DNA from 3 places in the Pseudomonas sp. GW821-FHT09C08 genome. Region 3 is predicted to be linked to each of the others. Evidence: predicted binding sites of a transcription regulator. Region 3 holds the regulator's gene; each other region holds the start of a gene.
The links. Region 3 encodes sigma-54, which starts transcription at its own class of promoters, with help from an activator protein. Its sites were predicted from a motif close to ANTGGCATNNANNTTGCTNT; they were not measured.

Region 1 (5,878 bases), on a different contig from region 3:
CGCCGCTTCAAGACCTTCTTCGGTGTCGTCTTCGTCACCTACTTCCAGTTCGTCGTTTTCCAGATCATCGTCGCTCATGTTCTACCTCATGACTTGCGAAAAGCAGATTAGTTATAGCCCAGCTTCACCCTCTGTCGAGGTCGCCGGAAAAAAATCAACATCCACTGGATAACCAGTGGCTTATGCCCCATCACCGTGCAGAGTGGCGAGGACTTTACGAGCACCGCCATGATCACGGTGCTCGCCCAGATAAACACCTTGCCAGGTCCCCATCGCCAAGCGGCCGTTCTTCACCGGCAAACTCAGCTGGCAGCCCAGGAGACTGGCCTTGAAGTGCGCCGGCAGATCGTCCGGGCCTTCGTCGTTGTGCTCGAATCCTGCCCGGCCTTGCGGCACCAGCGAATTGAAGAAACGCTCGAAGTCACGACGAACCGCCGGGTCGGCATTCTCGTTGACGGTCAACGAGGCCGAGGTGTGCTGCAGCCACAGATGCAAAAGGCCCACGCGACATGCCTTCAATTCAGGCAGGCCGGCAAGTAACTCGTCGGTTACCAGGTGAAAGCCCCGGGGCTTTGCCCGCAGGGTGACCAGGGTCTGTTGCCACATACAGTTCTCCGCCCATCGGCGCGCATTCTAGCGCGCTCTGGGAAAAAACAAAGTGCCGAATACGCCTACATGCCTGTAAGACATTCGCACGCTGGAAAGTGCCGCGTGCGCCCCATCACAAACTGGGCGCAAAAACCGACACAGCTTGTTATGACTGACAAACGCCAGGCAAAAAAATGCCCGGCAAGCCGGGCATCTTTTTTTCGCGTACTTACAAGTTGTAGCCGCGCTCGTTGTGTTGCGCCAGGTCGAGGCCGACCGCCTCTTCTTCTTCGGTCACACGCAGGCCCATCACCACGTCCAGCACCTTGAGGATGATGAAGGTCACGATGGCTGTGTAGATCACAGTGAAGCCGACGCCTTTGCACTGGATCCAGACTTGCGCCGCGATGTCAGTGGTGGCCGCGTTGAAGCCGCCCAGCGAAGGGGCAGCGAACACGCCGGTCAGGATTGCGCCGAGGATACCGCCGATACCGTGCACGCCGAAGGCGTCCAGGGAGTCGTCGTAGCCCAGCTTGCGTTTCAGCGTCGTGGCGCAGAAGAAGCACACCACACCGGCAGCCAGACCGATCACCAGGGCGCCCATCGGGCCCACGGTGCCAGCGGCTGGCGTGATTGCCACCAGGCCAGCGACCACACCCGAGGCAATGCCCAGCGCGCTTGGCTTACCGTGGGTGACCCACTCGGCGAACATCCAGCCCAGCGCTGCAGCAGCGGTAGCGATCTGGGTGACCAGCATCGCCATGCCGGCAGTGCCGTTGGCTGCCGCTGCGGAGCCGGCGTTGAAGCCGAACCAGCCGACCCACAGCATCGCGGCACCCACCAGGGTGTAACCGAGGTTGTGCGGCGCCATTGGGGTGGTCGGGAAGCCTTTGCGCTTGCCGAGTACCAGGCACGCCACCAGGCCAGCCACACCGGCGTTGATGTGCACCACGGTGCCGCCTGCGAAGTCCAGCACGCCCCAGTCGCCCAGCAACGAACCCGGGCCGCCCCAGACCATGTGGGCAATCGGTGCGTAGACCAGGGTGAACCAGACGCCCATGAAGATCAGCATCGCGGAGAATTTCATACGCTCGGCGAAGGCACCGACGATCAGCGCCGGGGTGATGATCGCGAAGGTCATCTGGAAGGTGACGAACACCGCCTCAGGGAACAGCGCCGCAGGGCCGGTGATGCTCGCAGGGGTCACGCCCGACAGGAACAATTTGGACAAGCCGCCGACGAACGAGTTGAAGTTGACGACGCCCGCTTCCATCCCGGTGGTGTCGAACGCCATGCTGTAGCCGTACACGAACCACAGGATGGTGATCAGGCCGGTGATGGCGAAGCACTGCATCATCACGGAAAGAATGTTTTTGGAACGCACCATGCCGCCGTAGAACAGCGCCAGGCCTGGAATGGTCATGAACAGCACCAGCGCAGTGGATGTGAGCATCCATGCAGTGTCGCCGGAATTGAGGACTGGAGCAGCCACTTCGTCTGCCGCCATGGCCAGGCTGGGCATTACGATGGACAACAGGGCTCCGAGCCCTGCGAATTTACGCAGAGTCATATTGTTTTCTCCTGGGGCGTTGGGGTTTGGCGGCTTAGATTGCGTCGGTATCGGTTTCGCCGGTACGGATGCGAATAGCCTGTTCCAGATTGACCACGAAGATCTTGCCGTCACCGATCTTGCCGGTGTTGGCGGCCTTGGTTATCGCCTCGATAACCCGGTCAAGATCCTTGTCGTCAATGGCGACATCAATCTTCACCTTCGGCAGGAAATCGACCACGTATTCCGCGCCGCGATACAGCTCGGTGTGACCCTTCTGCCGACCGAAGCCTTTGACCTCAGTAACGGTAATGCCCTGCACGCCGATCTCGGACAACGACTCGCGTACATCGTCCAACTTGAACGGCTTGATGATGGCAGTGACTAGCTTCATGAAAACTCTCTCCCGAATTGGTGGACTTGCCCCAGGAAAACAAACCCGTCTCAAGTCTAAGCGCAGTGCCTGGCTTTGTAACGCGTCGTCGCAAGGGCAATTGCCGTGGCGACGCCAGCGAACCACTGGTGACGAAACCTGTACCCCTGATCCGTCGGCGCACTGCATTCGTCACAGCGACTGCATCAGTGCATGGGTCATGATCGTCTAAGCAGAAACCTTGCCAGCTCCGTAAAAATCACTGAAATCAGTCCTTTGCTCACTTATGCCCACCTGCGGGGCTTTCTGGCGAACGCAATGCGCACAAAAACAGTGCGTCGCCCTACGGCCAGCTGCGCGAAAAGCGTGCGCGGCAGGCCGTGAAAATCACTATAGACGCTGCGTGATACACTGCCGGCCAACAGTTTTCCGGAATATTTCCCATGCTCGCGCCCAAAGATCTCCTCGATGCCCTGAGCGGCCACGCCTCTCGCCTGTTCAGCGGCGACACCCCGCTGCCCCGCAATGAAATCGAAAGCCAGTTCAAGGCGCTGCTGCAAAGCGGCTTCAGCAAACTCGACCTGGTGAGCCGCGAAGAGTTTGATAGCCAGATGGTCGTGCTGGCCCGCACACGTGCGCGGTTGGAGAGCCTGGAAGCCAAAGTGGCTGAGCTGGAAGCGCGGTTGACACCCCCGGCCGAGTAACTGACGCAACGGGGTCAAAATGTGGCAGCAGGCTTGCCCGCTCCCACATTTGTTCTGCCTCGTTCTCTGGATACGTTCTGTAAAACCTCCACGCCCCGCTCTAATCCAGCTCGTCTACCCTTGAAAAACCGCAGGAAGCGGCCCTCCCTTTCAAGGAACGAGCATGTCCCTCGCCATTGTCCACAGCCGCGCCCAAATTGGCGTCGAAGCCCCTGCCGTCACCGTCGAAGTGCATATGGCCAATGGGTTGCCGTCCCTGACTCTGGTGGGTTTACCGGAAACCGCAGTCAAGGAAAGCAAGGACCGTGTACGCAGTGCCATTCTCAATTCAGCGCTGAAATACCCCGACCGCCGGATCACCCTCAACCTCGCGCCCGCCGACCTGCCCAAGGACGGCGGGCGTTTTGATCTGGCGATTGCCTTGGGGATCCTGGCGGCCAGCGTGCAGGTGCCGGCGCTGACCCTGGATAACGTGGAATGCCTGGGCGAACTGGCACTGTCCGGCGCGGTGCGGGCGGTGAAAGGCGTGCTGCCCGCGGCGCTGGCAGCACGCAAGGCCGGACGCACCGTGATAGTGCCCCGGGCGAATGCCGAGGAAGCGTGTCTGGCGTCCGGGCTGACGGTGATCGCAGTCGACCATTTGCTCCAAGTGGTGGCACACCTGAACGGGCATGCGCCGATTGAGCCCTACAAGTCCGATGGACTGCTGTACCTGAACAAGCCGTACCCGGACCTGAGCGAAGTGCAAGGCCAGTCAATGGCCAAGCGTGCTCTGCTGGTTGCCGCTGCAGGCGCGCACAACCTGTTGCTGAGCGGACCGCCCGGCACCGGCAAGACCTTGCTCGCCAGCCGCCTGCCTGGATTATTGCCCCCATTGAGTGAACAGGAAGCCCTGGAAGTGGCAGCGATTCAGTCAGTGGTCAGCCTCGCGCCGCTGAGCCATTGGCCGCACCGACCGTTTCGTCAGCCGCACCACTCTGCATCAGGCCCGGCCTTGGTGGGCGGCGGCTCGAAGCCGCAGCCGGGGGAAATCACCTTGGCCCATCACGGGGTGTTGTTCCTGGATGAGTTGCCGGAGTTTGATCGCAAGGTCCTGGAGGTGCTGCGCGAGCCCCTTGAATCGGGGCATATCGTGATTTCCCGCGCCCGCGACCGCGTGAGTTTCCCGGCGCGCTTTCAACTGGTGGCGGCGATGAACCCCTGCCCCTGCGGCTACATGGGCGATCCCAGCGGGCGCTGTCGGTGCACGCCGGAGCAGATTCAGCGCTATCGCAACAAACTCTCCGGGCCGCTGCTGGACCGGATCGACTTGCACGTCACCGTCGCCCGGGAGACCACCGCGCTGAACCCGACCCTGCAGGATGGCGATAACACGGCGAAGGCATCGGCGCAGGTTGCCGAATCCCGGGAGCGTCAGCTGAAGCGCCAGGGCTGCGCCAATGCCTTCCTGGATCTACCGGGGCTGCGCAAGCATTGCACGCTGGCAAAGGTCGACGAAAGCTGGCTGGAGACCGCTTGCGAGCGACTGACATTGTCGCTGCGCGCGGCCCACCGGCTGCTCAAGGTAGCGCGCACGCTGGCGGACCTGGAACAAGCAGACACTATCGCTCGCCATCACCTGCAAGAGGCGCTGCAATATCGTCCGGCAGCGATCACCTGAGCCTTTTGAGCATCAGCAGGGCCTGGGCAGGAAGTGTGCGCCAATCCAGTTTCAGCGAAACCGATCCACCTCATGCCGCAAGCTCGCTGCCAGCGTCTCCAGCTCTTTGGCCGTAATCGCCAGGTTCGACACCACTTCACGCTGCTCGCTGTTGGCCAGCGCAATGCTCTGCAAGTTGCTGCTGAGCAAGGTCGCGGTGCTGCTCTGCTCCTGGGTGGCGGTGGTGATCGCGGCAAACTGCTGGCCGGCCGAGCGGCTCTGTTCGTCGATCCGTGCCAGGGCCGAGGCCACGTCGGCGTTGCGCGACAGGCCTTCCTGCATCAACACATTGCCGTGCTCCATGGTGCTGATGGCATTGCCGGTTTCCTGCTGGATACTCTGGATCATCCCGGAAATCTCATCAGTGGCCTGGCGGGTACGCGACGCCAGGTTGCGCACTTCATCGGCGACCACGGCGAACCCACGACCCTGTTCACCGGCCCGCGCGGCTTCGATGGCGGCGTTAAGCGCCAGCAGGTTGGTCTGTTCGGCGATCGAGGTGATCACGCCGACGATCCCGCCGATTTCCTGGGAGCGCTGGCCGAGGGTGTTGATCACCGTGGCGGTGCTGTTCAGCGCAGTGGCGATGTGCTCAAGAGACGACGACGCCTCTTGCATCGAGGTACGGCCAATCCGGGTCTGCTGCGCGTTTTCCTGCGCCAGGCGCTCGGTATTGCCCATGTTGTCGGCGATGTTCAGCGAGGTGGCGCTGAACTCTTCCACCGCGCCGGCCATGCTGGTGATTTCGCCCGACTGTTGCTCCATGCCCTCATAAGCCCCGCCAGACAACCCGGACAAGGCCTGGGCACGGCTATTAACTTCTTCGGCTGCGCTGCGAATGTGCGAAACCATGGTCGACAGCGCCTCGCCCATCTGGTTGAAGCTGCGTGCCAACTGGCCGATTTCGTCATGGCTGGACACGTTCAAGCGGGCACTCAAATCACCGGCGCCCAAGGCCTCGGCCT
Region 2 (5,878 bases), on a different contig from region 3:
GTGTAGTCCTTGAGGTTCTCGTCCGGCAGCTCACGGGCCAACAGCTGCGCCGCGCCGCGAATCCCGCCGAGGGGGTTCTTGATCTCGTGGGCCAGGCCGCGCACCAGCATCTTGCTGGTTTCCTGCTTGGACAACTGCGCTTCCTCCTTGGTAATGCGCAGCAGGCGATCGCGGGGGTGGACTTCGAGCAGCAGCAGGGTGGCGCCGTTGCTCAGGATCGGGGTCACGGCGTAGTCGACGGTCAGCGTCTGGCCGGTCAGGGCCGTGAGCATTGCCTCGCGCTTGGTAAACGGGTGTGCCTGCTCCACCGCCTGGCGCAACGAACTCAAGGCTTCGGCCGATTCGGTGAACAGCTCGCTGATGAACTGCCCATGGCTGCGCTGGCCGCTGATGGCCAGGAGCATCTCCGCCGCCGGGTTCATGTACTCAAGGCGCAGGTCGTCATTGAGCAGAATGGTCGCGGTGGTCAGGTTGTCGAGTAGCAAACGGTGCAGTGCATCGCTGATGGTCATCAGGACCTCTTTTGGAGCATGGCGCGGGCTTGAGGCACACGCTGATACAAGGAAAATGCAAAAACCAAACCAAGGCTCCGAAAAGAAGCGTTAAAGCCCTGAAATAGGGGTTTTAGGCGCGAAACTGTGGCGTTCTGCCAGCTTGATCGGGAAGAATCGAACCAAAATGGGCTGGACAGGTGGGAAGGGTGCAGCCTATCGCACCAATATAGTGCGGTTTTGTGAAGGTTGTTCAGGAAGTGAGGGGATGACTTGAAAGGTTGCGCGCATGGAGGCGCTGGCTTGGCTGCGCTATCGATGGTGAATGCACCGCCGCTATCGCAGGCAAGCCAGCTCCCACAGTTTTTGATGGGGTTGCAGCTTTTTAACCCTTGTTGATGCACAGCTCGGCGGTGGCGCGGATCATTGCCAGTTGGCGCAGCGGATCATTGAGTGGCTCGTGCACGGCTGAGGCGAGCCATTGCGGGCACTGCGCGTCGGTGCGCTGCGGGGTGAAGTCGGCGAGTTGCTGCAGCAGGCGTTTTTGCAGTTCATCCAGTTTCGGGCGGATCTGCTTGACCAGGTCCGGTCGCGGATCGTCCGGCGCCTTGCCCTGGAACTGCCAGTCGGACAGATGGGTGTACTGCACCAGTTTGTTCGCTTCGATCTGCGCCGAGAAAAACTGCTCGGCCGCGGCGGGCGCCAGCTTGTAGGTTGGCGCCTGGGCGATGACGCTGGCGATCACTTCTTGCTCGCGCTGCTTGTCTTCCACGGGCTTTTTGCTGTCCCACTTGCTCAGCGCGACCTGATCGGCAATCTCCAGGCGTTCGGCGATGCTGTTGAGCAAAGGCTCCAGGGTCGGTGGGGCGGCGAGTGCATTGGCGCTGATAAATAATAGGACAGAGGCAAGTCGAAGCTTCAAAGGCGATCTCCTGTGGGAGCGGGCTTGCCCGCGATGGCAGTGTCAGTCAATACAACAGGTACTGGATGCGGCGCAATCACGCGCGAGCCCGAGCCTGCATTTTTCATGATGTGCAGGCAAAAAAAAGACCTCCCGAAGGAGGTCTTTTTCATCACGCCGCGTTACGCAGCGCTACCGGATCAGCAGCTGTAGTACAGCTCGTATTCCAGTGGGTGTACGAAGGTGCGTACTTTGATTTCTTCTGCGCTTTTCAGCTCGATGTAGGCATCGATGAAGTCGTCGCTGAATACGCCGCCTTTGGTCAGGAACGCACGGCCCTTGTCCAGCTCTTCCAGGGCTTCTTTCAGGCTGCCGCACACTTGTGGGATCTCTTTGGCCTCTTCAGGCGGCAGGTCGTACAAGTTTTTGTCGGCGGCGTCGCCAGGGTGGATCTTGTTCTGGATACCGTCCAGGCCGGCCATTACCAGGGCAGCGAAGGCCAGGTACGGGTTGGCTGCTGGATCCGGGAAGCGTGCTTCGATACGGCGAGCGCGAGGGCTGGACACGTAAGGAATACGGATCGAGGCAGAACGGTTGCGAGCCGAGTAGGCCAGCATCACTGGTGCTTCGAAACCTGGGACCAGACGCTTGTAGGAGTTGGTCGACGGGTTGGTGAAGCCGTTCAGGGCCTTACCGTGCTTGATGATGCCGCCGATGAAGTACAGGGCGGTGTCGGACAGGCCGGCATAACCTTCGCCAGCGAAGGTGTTCTTGCCTTCTTTGGCGATGGACAGGTGAACGTGCATACCCGAACCGTTATCGCCGTACAGTGGCTTAGGCATGAAGGTAGCGGTACGGCCGTAGGCCACGGCAGTGTTGTGTACGCAGTACTTCAGGGTCTGAACTTCGTCAGCCTTGGCAACCAGGGTGTTGAACTTCACACCGATTTCGTTCTGGCCGGCAGTGGCCACTTCGTGGTGGTGCACTTCGATGACCAGGCCCATGTCTTCCATGGCGTTGCACATGGAGGTACGGATTTCGTGGTCGTGGTCGAACGGTGGAACCGGGAAGTAGCCGCCTTTGATGCCTGGACGGTGGCCATGGTTGCCGCCTTCCACGTCCTGGTCGGACATCCACGAACCTTGCTCTGAGTAGATCTTGAACATCGAGCCGGAGATGTCGGACTTGAACTTGACTTGGTCGAAGATGAAGAATTCTGGCTCTGGGCCTACGAATACGGTGTCACCGATACCGGTGGACTTCAGGTATTCCTCGGCACGCTTGGCGATCGCACGTGGGTCGCGGTCGTAGCCCTGCATGGTCGAAGGCTCGATCACGTCGCACACCAGGATCAGGGTGGCTTCTTCGGTGAACGGGTCCAGTACGGCAGTGCTGTCGTCCGGCATCAGGATCATGTCGGAAGCTTCGATGCCTTTCCAGCCGGCGATGGAGGAGCCGTCGAACATTTTGCCTTCTTCGAAGAAAGCATCATCCAGCGCGTCGCGAGCCGGCATGGTCACGTGGTGCTGAGTGCCTTTTGTGTCCGTGAAGCGCAGATCAATCCATTTAACGTCATGATCTTTGATGAGTTGAACCGACTTCGACATGGTGTCCTCCGGGTGGCTTCGGGCTGGGGTAGTGGAGTTAGCCCTTAGAATGTGGGTGATGCCGGCGCGGATACTCCGCCATGGCAACCTGCCTCACAAGAGAGCAAATTGCATGCCAGTGCGCCAACATGGCCTTTTTGCTTCAAAATGGCCCCTATAAAGGTGCAATCCGCTGAAACGGAATAAATAACGCACTGCAATGTAGCGTTAATTTCTATAAATGACCCGTTTTGGTGCGTGAAGCGGCTGATGCATATTAACTGGTTAAACCTTGAGCGATTTCCGCTATAATCCGCGCCCCCCTTTTTCGGCAGGCCCTGCGCGCGCTGTTTCCATGAAATTAATCGTTAAAGTCTTCCCCGAGATCACCATCAAGAGCCGACCGGTACGGACGCGTTTCATCCGTCAGTTGGCCAAGAACATCCGTGCCGTGCTCCGCGATCTGGACCCGGCTGTGGTGGTGAACGGCGTGTGGGACAACCTCGAGCTGGAAACCCGCGTAACCGACGCCAAAGCCTTGAAGGATATGACTGAGCGCCTGAGCTGCATGCCAGGCATCGCGCATTTCCTGCAGGTCGACGAGTACCCGCTGGGCGACTTCGACGACATCACCGAAAAGTGCAAGCAGCACTACGGCAGCGCGCTGGAAGGCAAGATTTTTTCGGTGCGCTGCAAGCGTGCCGGCAAGCACCCGTTCAGCTCCATGGATGTCGAAAAATACGTCGGCAGCAAGCTGCGTCGCGAGTGCGGCGCCGCCGGAATTTCCCTCAAGGCGCCGCAAATTGAAGTGCGCATGGAAATTCGCGACCAACGGTTGTTTGTGATCCACAGCCAGCACGACAGCATCGGCGGCTACCCGCTGGGCGCCCTGGAACAGACCCTGGTCCTGATGTCCGGCGGTTTCGATTCCACGGTGGCGGCCTACCAGATCATGCGCCGCGGCCTGATGAGCCACTTCTGCTTCTTTAACCTGGGCGGGCGTGCACACGAATTGGGCGTGATGGAAGTCGCGCACTTTATCTGGAAGAAGTACGGCAGCTCCCAGCGCGTGCTATTTGTGAGCGTACCGTTCGAGGAAGTGCTGGGCGAAATTCTCGGCAAAGTCGATAACAGTCATATGGGCGTAGTATTGAAGCGTATGATGTTGCGCGCTGCGTCCCGAATCGCCGATCAATTGCAGATCGACGCGCTGGTGACCGGTGAAGCGATCTCCCAGGTGTCCAGCCAGACGCTGCCGAACCTGTCGATCATCGATTGTGTCACCGAGAAGCTGGTCTTGCGCCCGCTGATCGCCAGCCACAAGCAGGACATCATCGACCTGGCAGAGCAGATCGGCACTGCCGACTTTGCCAAGCACATGCCCGAGTACTGCGGGGTCATCTCGGTGAACCCCAAGACCCACGCCAAGCGTCACCGCGTGGAGCATGAAGAAAAAGAATTCGACATGGCGATTCTGGAGCGTGCGCTCGAGAACGCCAAGCTGGTCCCGATCGATCGTGTCATCGATGAACTGGGCCAGGATGTGCAGATCGAAGAAGTCAGCGAAGCCCTGGCCGGCCAGATCGTCGTCGACATCCGTCACCCGGATGCCGCTGAAGATGAGCCGCTGGAGATCGCCGGCATCGACGTACAAACGCTGCCGTTCTATGCATTGAACGCGCGTTTCAAGGAACTGGATAACAGCCGTCAGTACCTGCTGTATTGCGACAAAGGCGTGATGAGTCGCCTGCATGCTCACCATTTGCTCAGTGAGGGGTATGCCAATGTGCGCGTTTATCGACCGAGCTAAGAGCCCGGGGCTGTTTGCCTGTGGCCTGCGTCACCGGCCCCCCGACTCTGCCGTCAAGCTGTAACGGCAAGGCCTGACTCTACTGTTAATCGCTGCCACGACCTGTCAGCACACCGAATCCTCTGATCGAGATACACAAGTGATCGAAAATCTACGTAACATCGCCATCATTGCTCACGTTGACCATGGTAAAACCACCCTGGTAGACAAACTCCTGCGTCAATCCGGCACCCTGGAGCGCAACGAGCTCAACGACGAGCGCGTGATGGACTCCAACGACCAGGAAAAAGAGCGCGGTATTACCATCCTGGCAAAAAACACCGCTATCAACTGGAACGGCTACCACATCAACATCGTGGATACCCCGGGCCACGCCGACTTCGGCGGCGAAGTAGAACGCGTAATGTCGATGGTTGACTCCGTTCTGCTGCTGGTTGACGCTCAAGACGGCCCTATGCCGCAAACCCGTTTCGTGACCAAGAAGGCGTTCGAAGCCGGCCTGCGTCCGATCGTGTGCATCAACAAGGTTGACCGTCCAGGCGCGCGTCCGGACTGGGTTCTGGACCAGATCTTCGACCTGTTCGACAACCTGGGTGCTACCGAAGAACAGCTGGACTTCAAAGTCGTCTACGCCTCGGCCCTGAACGGTATTGCCGGTCTGGACCACACCGACATGGCTGAAGACATGACCCCGCTGTACCAGTCGATCGTCGACAACGTACCTGCGCCGGCTGTTGACCGTGACGGTCCGTTCCAGATGCAAATCTCCGCACTGGACTACAACAGCTTCCTGGGTGTTATCGGCGTTGGCCGTATCGCTCGTGGTCGCGTCAAGCCGAACACCCCGGTTGTCGCTATCGGCGCCGACGGCAAGAAGCGCAACGGTCGTATCCTGAAGCTGATGGGTCACCACGGTCTGCATCGCATCGACGTTGAAGAAGCGGCTGCTGGCGACATCGTGTGCATCAGCGGTATGGACTCGCTGTTCATCTCCGACACCCTGTGCCACCCGGACGCTGTCGAGGCGATGAAGCCTCTGACCGTTGACGAGCCAACCGTTTCCATGACCTTCCAGGTAAACGACTCGCCA
Region 3 (5,878 bases):
AATGCCTTCTACAGTGTTATCAACTGGCCGGAAGTTGCCGCGCGCTATCAGGCCGCCCTGGCCTGATCTTCACCCTTCATAACCCGATCTAAGGCCGACTATGGGCACGCAAACACTGGCGATCAGCAGCGGACGAATGTTTCGTTATGCGTTTGGCTCGCTGCTGCTATTGGCAGGTACTGCATTGTTGGTGGCCCATGGGCTGGCCTGGCTGGACCTGGAGCCGCGTATCTTGCGCGCCCTGCAGGGCGGGTCAATCTGTGCACTCGGCACGGCACTCGGCGCGGTGCCGGTGTTGGTGATTCGGCGCATGCCGGTGGCGTTGAGCGATACATTGCTGGGCTTTGGCGCCGGGGTAATGCTGGCGGCGACGGCGTTTTCGCTGATCGTGCCGGGCATTGCCGCGGCTGAAGGCCTCGGGCTCTCGCCCTGGGGCGCCAGTGGCTTGATCAGCTTCGGCATCATGCTGGGTGCATTCGGGTTGTATCTGGTTGACCGCAAGGTCTCCGGCGCAAGCCCGGAAATGTTGGTGGGCACGCCGGACAACCCGGTGATCCCGCCGCGCATCTGGCTGTTCGTGTTTGCCATTATTGCCCACAACATTCCGGAAGGCATGGCGGTGGGCGTTTCCGCCGGCGGCGGCATGCCGGACGCCGATAGCTTGGCCATGGGCATTGCCTTGCAGGACGTGCCCGAAGGGCTGGTGATTGCGTTGGTATTGGCCGGGGCCGGGATGTCGCGGGTCAAGGCCTTCCTGATCGGAGCCGCGTCAGGCTTGGTGGAGCCGGTATTTGCAGTGCTTTGCGCATGGCTGGTGAGTTTGGCCGAGGTGCTGTTGCCGTTGGGCCTGGCCCTGGCTGCTGGCGCGATGCTGTTAGTGGTGACCCACGAAGTGATCCCGGAGTCGCGGCGCAATGGTCATGAGAAGCTCGCCAGCCTGGGGTTGTGCATCGGGTTCTGCTTGATGATGGTGATGGATACAGCCCTGGGGTAAACCGCTCCCTGTTAAGAGCTGGCTCGCCGGCGCTCGGTCGCGGTCTTGAAGGACGCTATCGCCGGCAAGCCGGGCTCCTACGGAAGGTTATTCGCCTTCGTCGAAGAAGTTATTGATCAATGCCACCAGTGCGGCCATTGCTTCGTCTTCCTGCTCACCTTCGGTCTTCAGATGAATCTTGGTGCCCTTGCCGGCAGCCAGCATCATCATGGCCATGATGCTCTTGCCGTCGACCATGGATTCCGGGGTGCGCCCGGCGCGGATCTGACAGGGAAACTGCCCGGCAACACCGACGAATTTGGCCGAGGCGCGGGCGTGCAGGCCCAGCTTGTTGATGATTTCAATTTCCAGAGCGGGCATCGCGGGGGTGTTCCTTTCAGCTAAGGTCGCGGTGGCGAACCTGGACGTTCTTGAGGGTTTGTTGCAGCACCTGGCCCAGGCGCTCGGTCAGGTAGACGGAACGGTGGTGGCCGCCGGTGCAGCCGATGGCGATGGTGACATAGGCGCGGTTGCTCGCGGCAAAGCGCGGCAGCCATTTGAGCAGGTAGCTGGAGATGTCCTGGAACATCTCCTCCACATCCGGCTGCGCTGCCAGGTAATCGGCCACCGGCTGATCCAGCCCGGACTGATCACGCAGTTCCGGTTTCCAATAGGGGTTGGGCAGGCAACGCACATCGAACACGAGGTCGGCGTCCACCGGCATGCCCCGCTTGAAGCCAAAAGACTCCACGAGAAATGCGGTGCCAGGCTCCGGCTGATTCAGCAGGCGCAGCTTGATGGCATCGCGCAGCTGGTACAGGTTGAGGCTGGTGGTGTTGATCTTGAGGTCGGCGAGGTCGATGATCGGCCCCAGCAACGTGGTCTCATCTTCGATGGCTTCAGCCAGCGAGCGATGAGGGCTGCTGAGCGGGTGGCGTCGGCGGGTTTCGGAGAAGCGCTTGAGCAGCGTCTCTTCGTCGGCGTCCAGGTACAGCACATCGCAATGAATGTGTTTGGCGCGCACTTCCTCGAGCAATTGCGGGAAGCGCTCAAGGTGGCTGGGCAGGTTGCGGGCGTCAATCGAAACAGCGACCAGGGGTTGCGCCAGTTCGGTGTGGATCAACGCACGTTCCGCCAATTCCGGCAGCAGGCCGGCGGGCAGGTTGTCGATGCAATAGAAACCGTTGTCCTCAAGAACATTGAGGGCGGTGCTTTTACCCGAGCCGGAGCGGCCGCTGACGATGATCAAACGCATGATTACTGCCCGTTTTGTTCATCCAGGACAACCTGATAGAGCGCCTCACTGGTGGCAGCGCTGCGCAGTTTGTCGCGTACTTCCTTGCGGTCGAGCATGCTGGCGATCTGCCGAAGCAGCTCCAGGTGCGCATCGGTGGCAGCCTGTGGGACCAGCAGTACAAACAGCAGGTCGACCGGGGCGCCGTCGATGGCGTCGAAATCGATAGGTTTTTCCATGTGCAGCAAGGCGCTGACAGGTGTTTCACAGCCTTGCAGGCGGCAGTGTGGAATGGCGATGCCGTTACCAAAACCGGTCGAACCCAGTTTTTCACGGGCGATCAGCGACTCATAGACAACTTGCTCATCCAATTCAGGCACTTGGCCATGGATCAGTTTGGCAATTTCTTCGAGGGCTTTCTTTTTGCTGCCGCCCGGCACGTTCACGAGGGAACGGCCGGGGGTCAGGATGGTTTCAAGTCGGATCATGGGGGGAGAGTTAACGACCTGTACCTTGCATCAGGTGCAGATTCTTTTCCTTATGCTTTATGAGTTGGCGGTCCAGCTTGTCGTAGAGCGAGTCGATCGCCGCGTACATGTCCTCATGTTCCGCATTGGCGACGAGCTTGGCATTCGGTACGTGCAGGGTGGCCTCGATTTTCTGCTTGAGCTTATCGACCTCCATGATGACCTGCACGTTGGTGATCTTGTCAAAATGCCCCGCAAGTTTGTTCAACTTGCTCTCGGTGTACTCACGCAGGGGCTTGGTGACTTCCAGCTGGTGTCCACTGATGTTGACTTGCATACAGCTTCTCCTTCGTTGCCAGTGCATAAAGCGGCAGGCCGGGGTGCCTGCCACTGGAACGCTTTGGCCCGCCCGTCACATCAAACGCTTTCGCTCGCTGGAAGGCGCGATCCCAAGGGATTCGCGGTACTTGGCGACGGTTCGACGGGCGACCTGAATGCCTTGTGCCTCCAGTAAACCAGCGATCTTGCTGTCACTCAACGGCTTTTTCTGATTTTCCGCGGCAACCAGTTTTTTGATGATCGCGCGAATCGCCGTGGACGAGCATTCGCCGCCTTCAGAGGTGCTGACATGGCTGGAGAAAAAGTATTTCAGCTCATATATACCGCGTGGGGTATGCATGAATTTTTGCGTGGTCACCCGCGAGATCGTCGATTCGTGCATGCCCACCGCCTCGGCGATGTCGTGCAGGACCAGCGGTTTCATTGCTTCGTCGCCATATTCCAGGAAGCCGCGCTGATGCTCGACGATCTGGGTGGCGACTTTCATCAGGGTTTCGTTGCGGCTTTGCAGGCTCTTGATGAACCAGCGCGCTTCCTGCAATTGGTTGCGCATGAAGGTGTTGTCGGCGCTGGTGTCGGCGCGGCGCACAAAACCGGCATATTGCGGGTTGACCCGCAGGCGTGGCACGGATTCCTGGTTCAGCTCCACCAGCCAGCGCTCGTTGTCCTTGCGCACGATCACGTCAGGCACCACGTATTCGGCTTCGCTGGACTCGATCTGCGAGCCCGGACGCGGGTTGAGGCTCTGCACCAGCTCGATGACCTGGCGCAGGTCGTCTTCCTTGAGCTTCATGCGGCGCATCAGCTGGCTGTAGTCGCGGCTGCCGAGCAGGTCGATATAGTCGGTCACCAGGCGCTGGGCCTCGACCAGCCAAGGGGTCTTGGCTGGCAGTTGGCGCAGTTGCAGCAACAGGCATTCACTGAGGGTGCGCGCGCCAATGCCGGCGGGCTCGAACTGCTGGATGCGGTGCAGGACGGCTTCAATCTCGTCCAGCTCGATATCCAGCTCCGGATCGAAGGCTTCGAGGATCTCTTCGAGCGTTTCGTCCAGATAACCCTGGTTATTGATGCAGTCGATCAGGGTCACGGCGATCAGGCGATCGGTGTCCGACATCGGCGCCAGGTTCAGTTGCCACAGCAGATGGCTCTGCAGGCTCTCGCCGGCTGAGGTGCGCGTGGTGAAGTCCCATTCGTCATCGTCGTTACTGGGCAGGCTGCTGGCGCTGGTCTGGTAGACGTCTTCCCAGGCGGTGTCCACGGGAAGTTCGTTGGGGATGCGTTCGTTCCAGTCGCCTTCCTCAAGGTTATCCACCGTTGGGGCGGTTTCCTGGTAGGAGGGTTCCTGCACGTCGGAATTGGGTTTTTGCTCGATGTTGTCGGCCAGCGGGTCTGCATTATCGAAGTCGTCGCCTTCTTCCTGGCGTTCGAGCATCGGATTGGACTCCAGGGCCTCCTGGATTTCCTGTTGCAGGTCCAGGGTCGACAATTGGAGCAGGCGGATGGCCTGTTGCAGCTGCGGTGTCATCGTCAGCTGCTGGCCCATTCTCAGGACTAGCGATGGTTTCATGGCAGGGGCTTAACACCTTATTCGCCGGCGCAATGCGCCATCCACGACAGGGCGCGTGAGCGCCAAACATAAGCAAATTATATGCCTGATATCGGGGGCTTTGCCTAGAGCGCGGTAACAATAAAAATCCGGAGGTTTTCATTGACTCCCGCGCACCTTGGCGAACGGCCTGCCACCGCCTTTTTCAAACAGGCAGGCTTACAGGCGGAACTCGTGACCCAGGTACACTTCCTTGACCAGTTCGTTGGCCAGGATAGTGGCGGAGTCGCCTTCGGCGATCAGCTGGCCATCGTTGACGATATACGCGGTTTCGCAGATATCGAGGGTCTCACGGACGTTGTGGTCAGTGATCAATACGCCAATGCCCTTGGCCTTGAGGTGGTGGATGATCTGCTTGATATCACCCACCGAGATCGGGTCGACACCGGCAAACGGTTCGTCCAGCAGGATGAACTTGGGTGCAGTGGCCAGCGCCCGGGCGATTTCCACGCGGCGACGCTCACCACCGGACAGGCTCATGCCGAGGTTGTCGCGGATGTGGTTGATATGGAATTCCTGCAGCAGGCTTTCCAGCTCCTTGCGACGGCCGTCACGGTCGAGTTCCTTGCGGGTCTCGAGGATCGCCATGATGTTGTCGGAGACCGACAGCTTGCGGAAGATCGACGCTTCTTGCGGAAGATAGCCAATGCCCGCACGGGCGCGGCCGTGCATCGGCTGGTGGCTGACGTCGAGGTCGTCGATCAGGACGCGACCCTGGTCCGCCTGGACCAGGCCGACGATCATGTAGAAGCAGGTAGTCTTGCCGGCGCCGTTGGGGCCGAGCAAGCCGACGATCTGGCCGCTGTCGATCGACAGGCTGACGTCGCGCACGACCTGGCGGCTTTTATAAGCCTTGGCCAGATGCTGGGCTTTCAGGGTTGCCATTAGTTCGCCTTCTTCGCATCGGGTTTAGGCGCAGGCTGGGCAGCGCCGTCTTTCTTCTTCGGCTGGATAACCATGTCGATGCGTGGACGCGGTGCGCTGAGCTTGCTGCCCGTGGCGCGGCCGGCGTTGGCGACCTGCTTCACGGTGTCATAGGTGATTTTTTCACCTTCCGTGGAGTTGCCGTCAGGGCTGAGCACCTTGGCCTGGTCGATCAGCACGATGCGATTCTGCTGGGCGTGATACTGGATGGTCTTGCCATAGCCTTTCATCGGGCCGGTATCGGTCGCGGACTGCTTCTGTTCGAAGTAAGCCAGGTTGCCCACTGACGTCACCACGTCGATGTCGCCGGATTGGGTGCGAGTCAGCGTCACCGT

Region 1: glnK (P-II family nitrogen regulator) is a predicted target of sigma-54. The motif match lies at 2,740-2,759, and genes of this name have one in related genera.
Region 2: glnA (type I glutamate--ammonia ligase) is a predicted target of sigma-54. The motif match lies at 3,100-3,119, and genes of this name have one in related genera.

The regions. Positions count from the first base shown of each region.
Region 1 covers NZ_JBWKPG010000003.1:329,926-335,803, reverse strand. The annotation lists gene sutA (dormancy-specific transcriptional regulator SutA) at 1-78, opposite strand, end outside; gene AC07OJ_RS12530 (secondary thiamine-phosphate synthase enzyme YjbQ) at 181-606, opposite strand; gene AC07OJ_RS12525 (ammonium transporter) at 818-2,158, opposite strand; gene glnK (P-II family nitrogen regulator) at 2,193-2,531, opposite strand; gene AC07OJ_RS12515 (accessory factor UbiK family protein) at 2,954-3,214, shown strand; gene AC07OJ_RS12510 (YifB family Mg chelatase-like AAA ATPase) at 3,378-4,874, shown strand; gene AC07OJ_RS12505 (methyl-accepting chemotaxis protein) at 4,926-5,878, opposite strand, start outside.
Region 2 covers NZ_JBWKPG010000005.1:384,418-390,295, reverse strand. The annotation lists gene glnL (nitrogen regulation protein NR(II)) at 1-512, opposite strand, end outside; gene AC07OJ_RS19730 (chorismate mutase) at 877-1,413, opposite strand; gene glnA (type I glutamate--ammonia ligase) at 1,593-2,999, opposite strand; gene thiI (tRNA uracil 4-sulfurtransferase ThiI) at 3,334-4,788, shown strand; gene typA (translational GTPase TypA) at 4,928-5,878, shown strand, end outside.
Region 3 covers NZ_JBWKPG010000007.1:236,074-241,951, forward strand. The annotation lists gene AC07OJ_RS23780 (superoxide dismutase) at 1-66, shown strand, start outside; gene AC07OJ_RS23785 (ZIP family metal transporter) at 101-994, shown strand; gene AC07OJ_RS23790 (HPr family phosphocarrier protein) at 1,082-1,354, opposite strand; gene rapZ (RNase adapter RapZ) at 1,371-2,228, opposite strand; gene ptsN (PTS IIA-like nitrogen regulatory protein PtsN) at 2,231-2,695, opposite strand; gene hpf (ribosome hibernation-promoting factor, HPF/YfiA family) at 2,706-3,011, opposite strand; gene AC07OJ_RS23810 (RNA polymerase factor sigma-54) at 3,087-4,580, opposite strand; gene lptB (LPS export ABC transporter ATP-binding protein) at 4,779-5,504, opposite strand; gene lptA (lipopolysaccharide transport periplasmic protein LptA) at 5,504-5,878, opposite strand, start outside.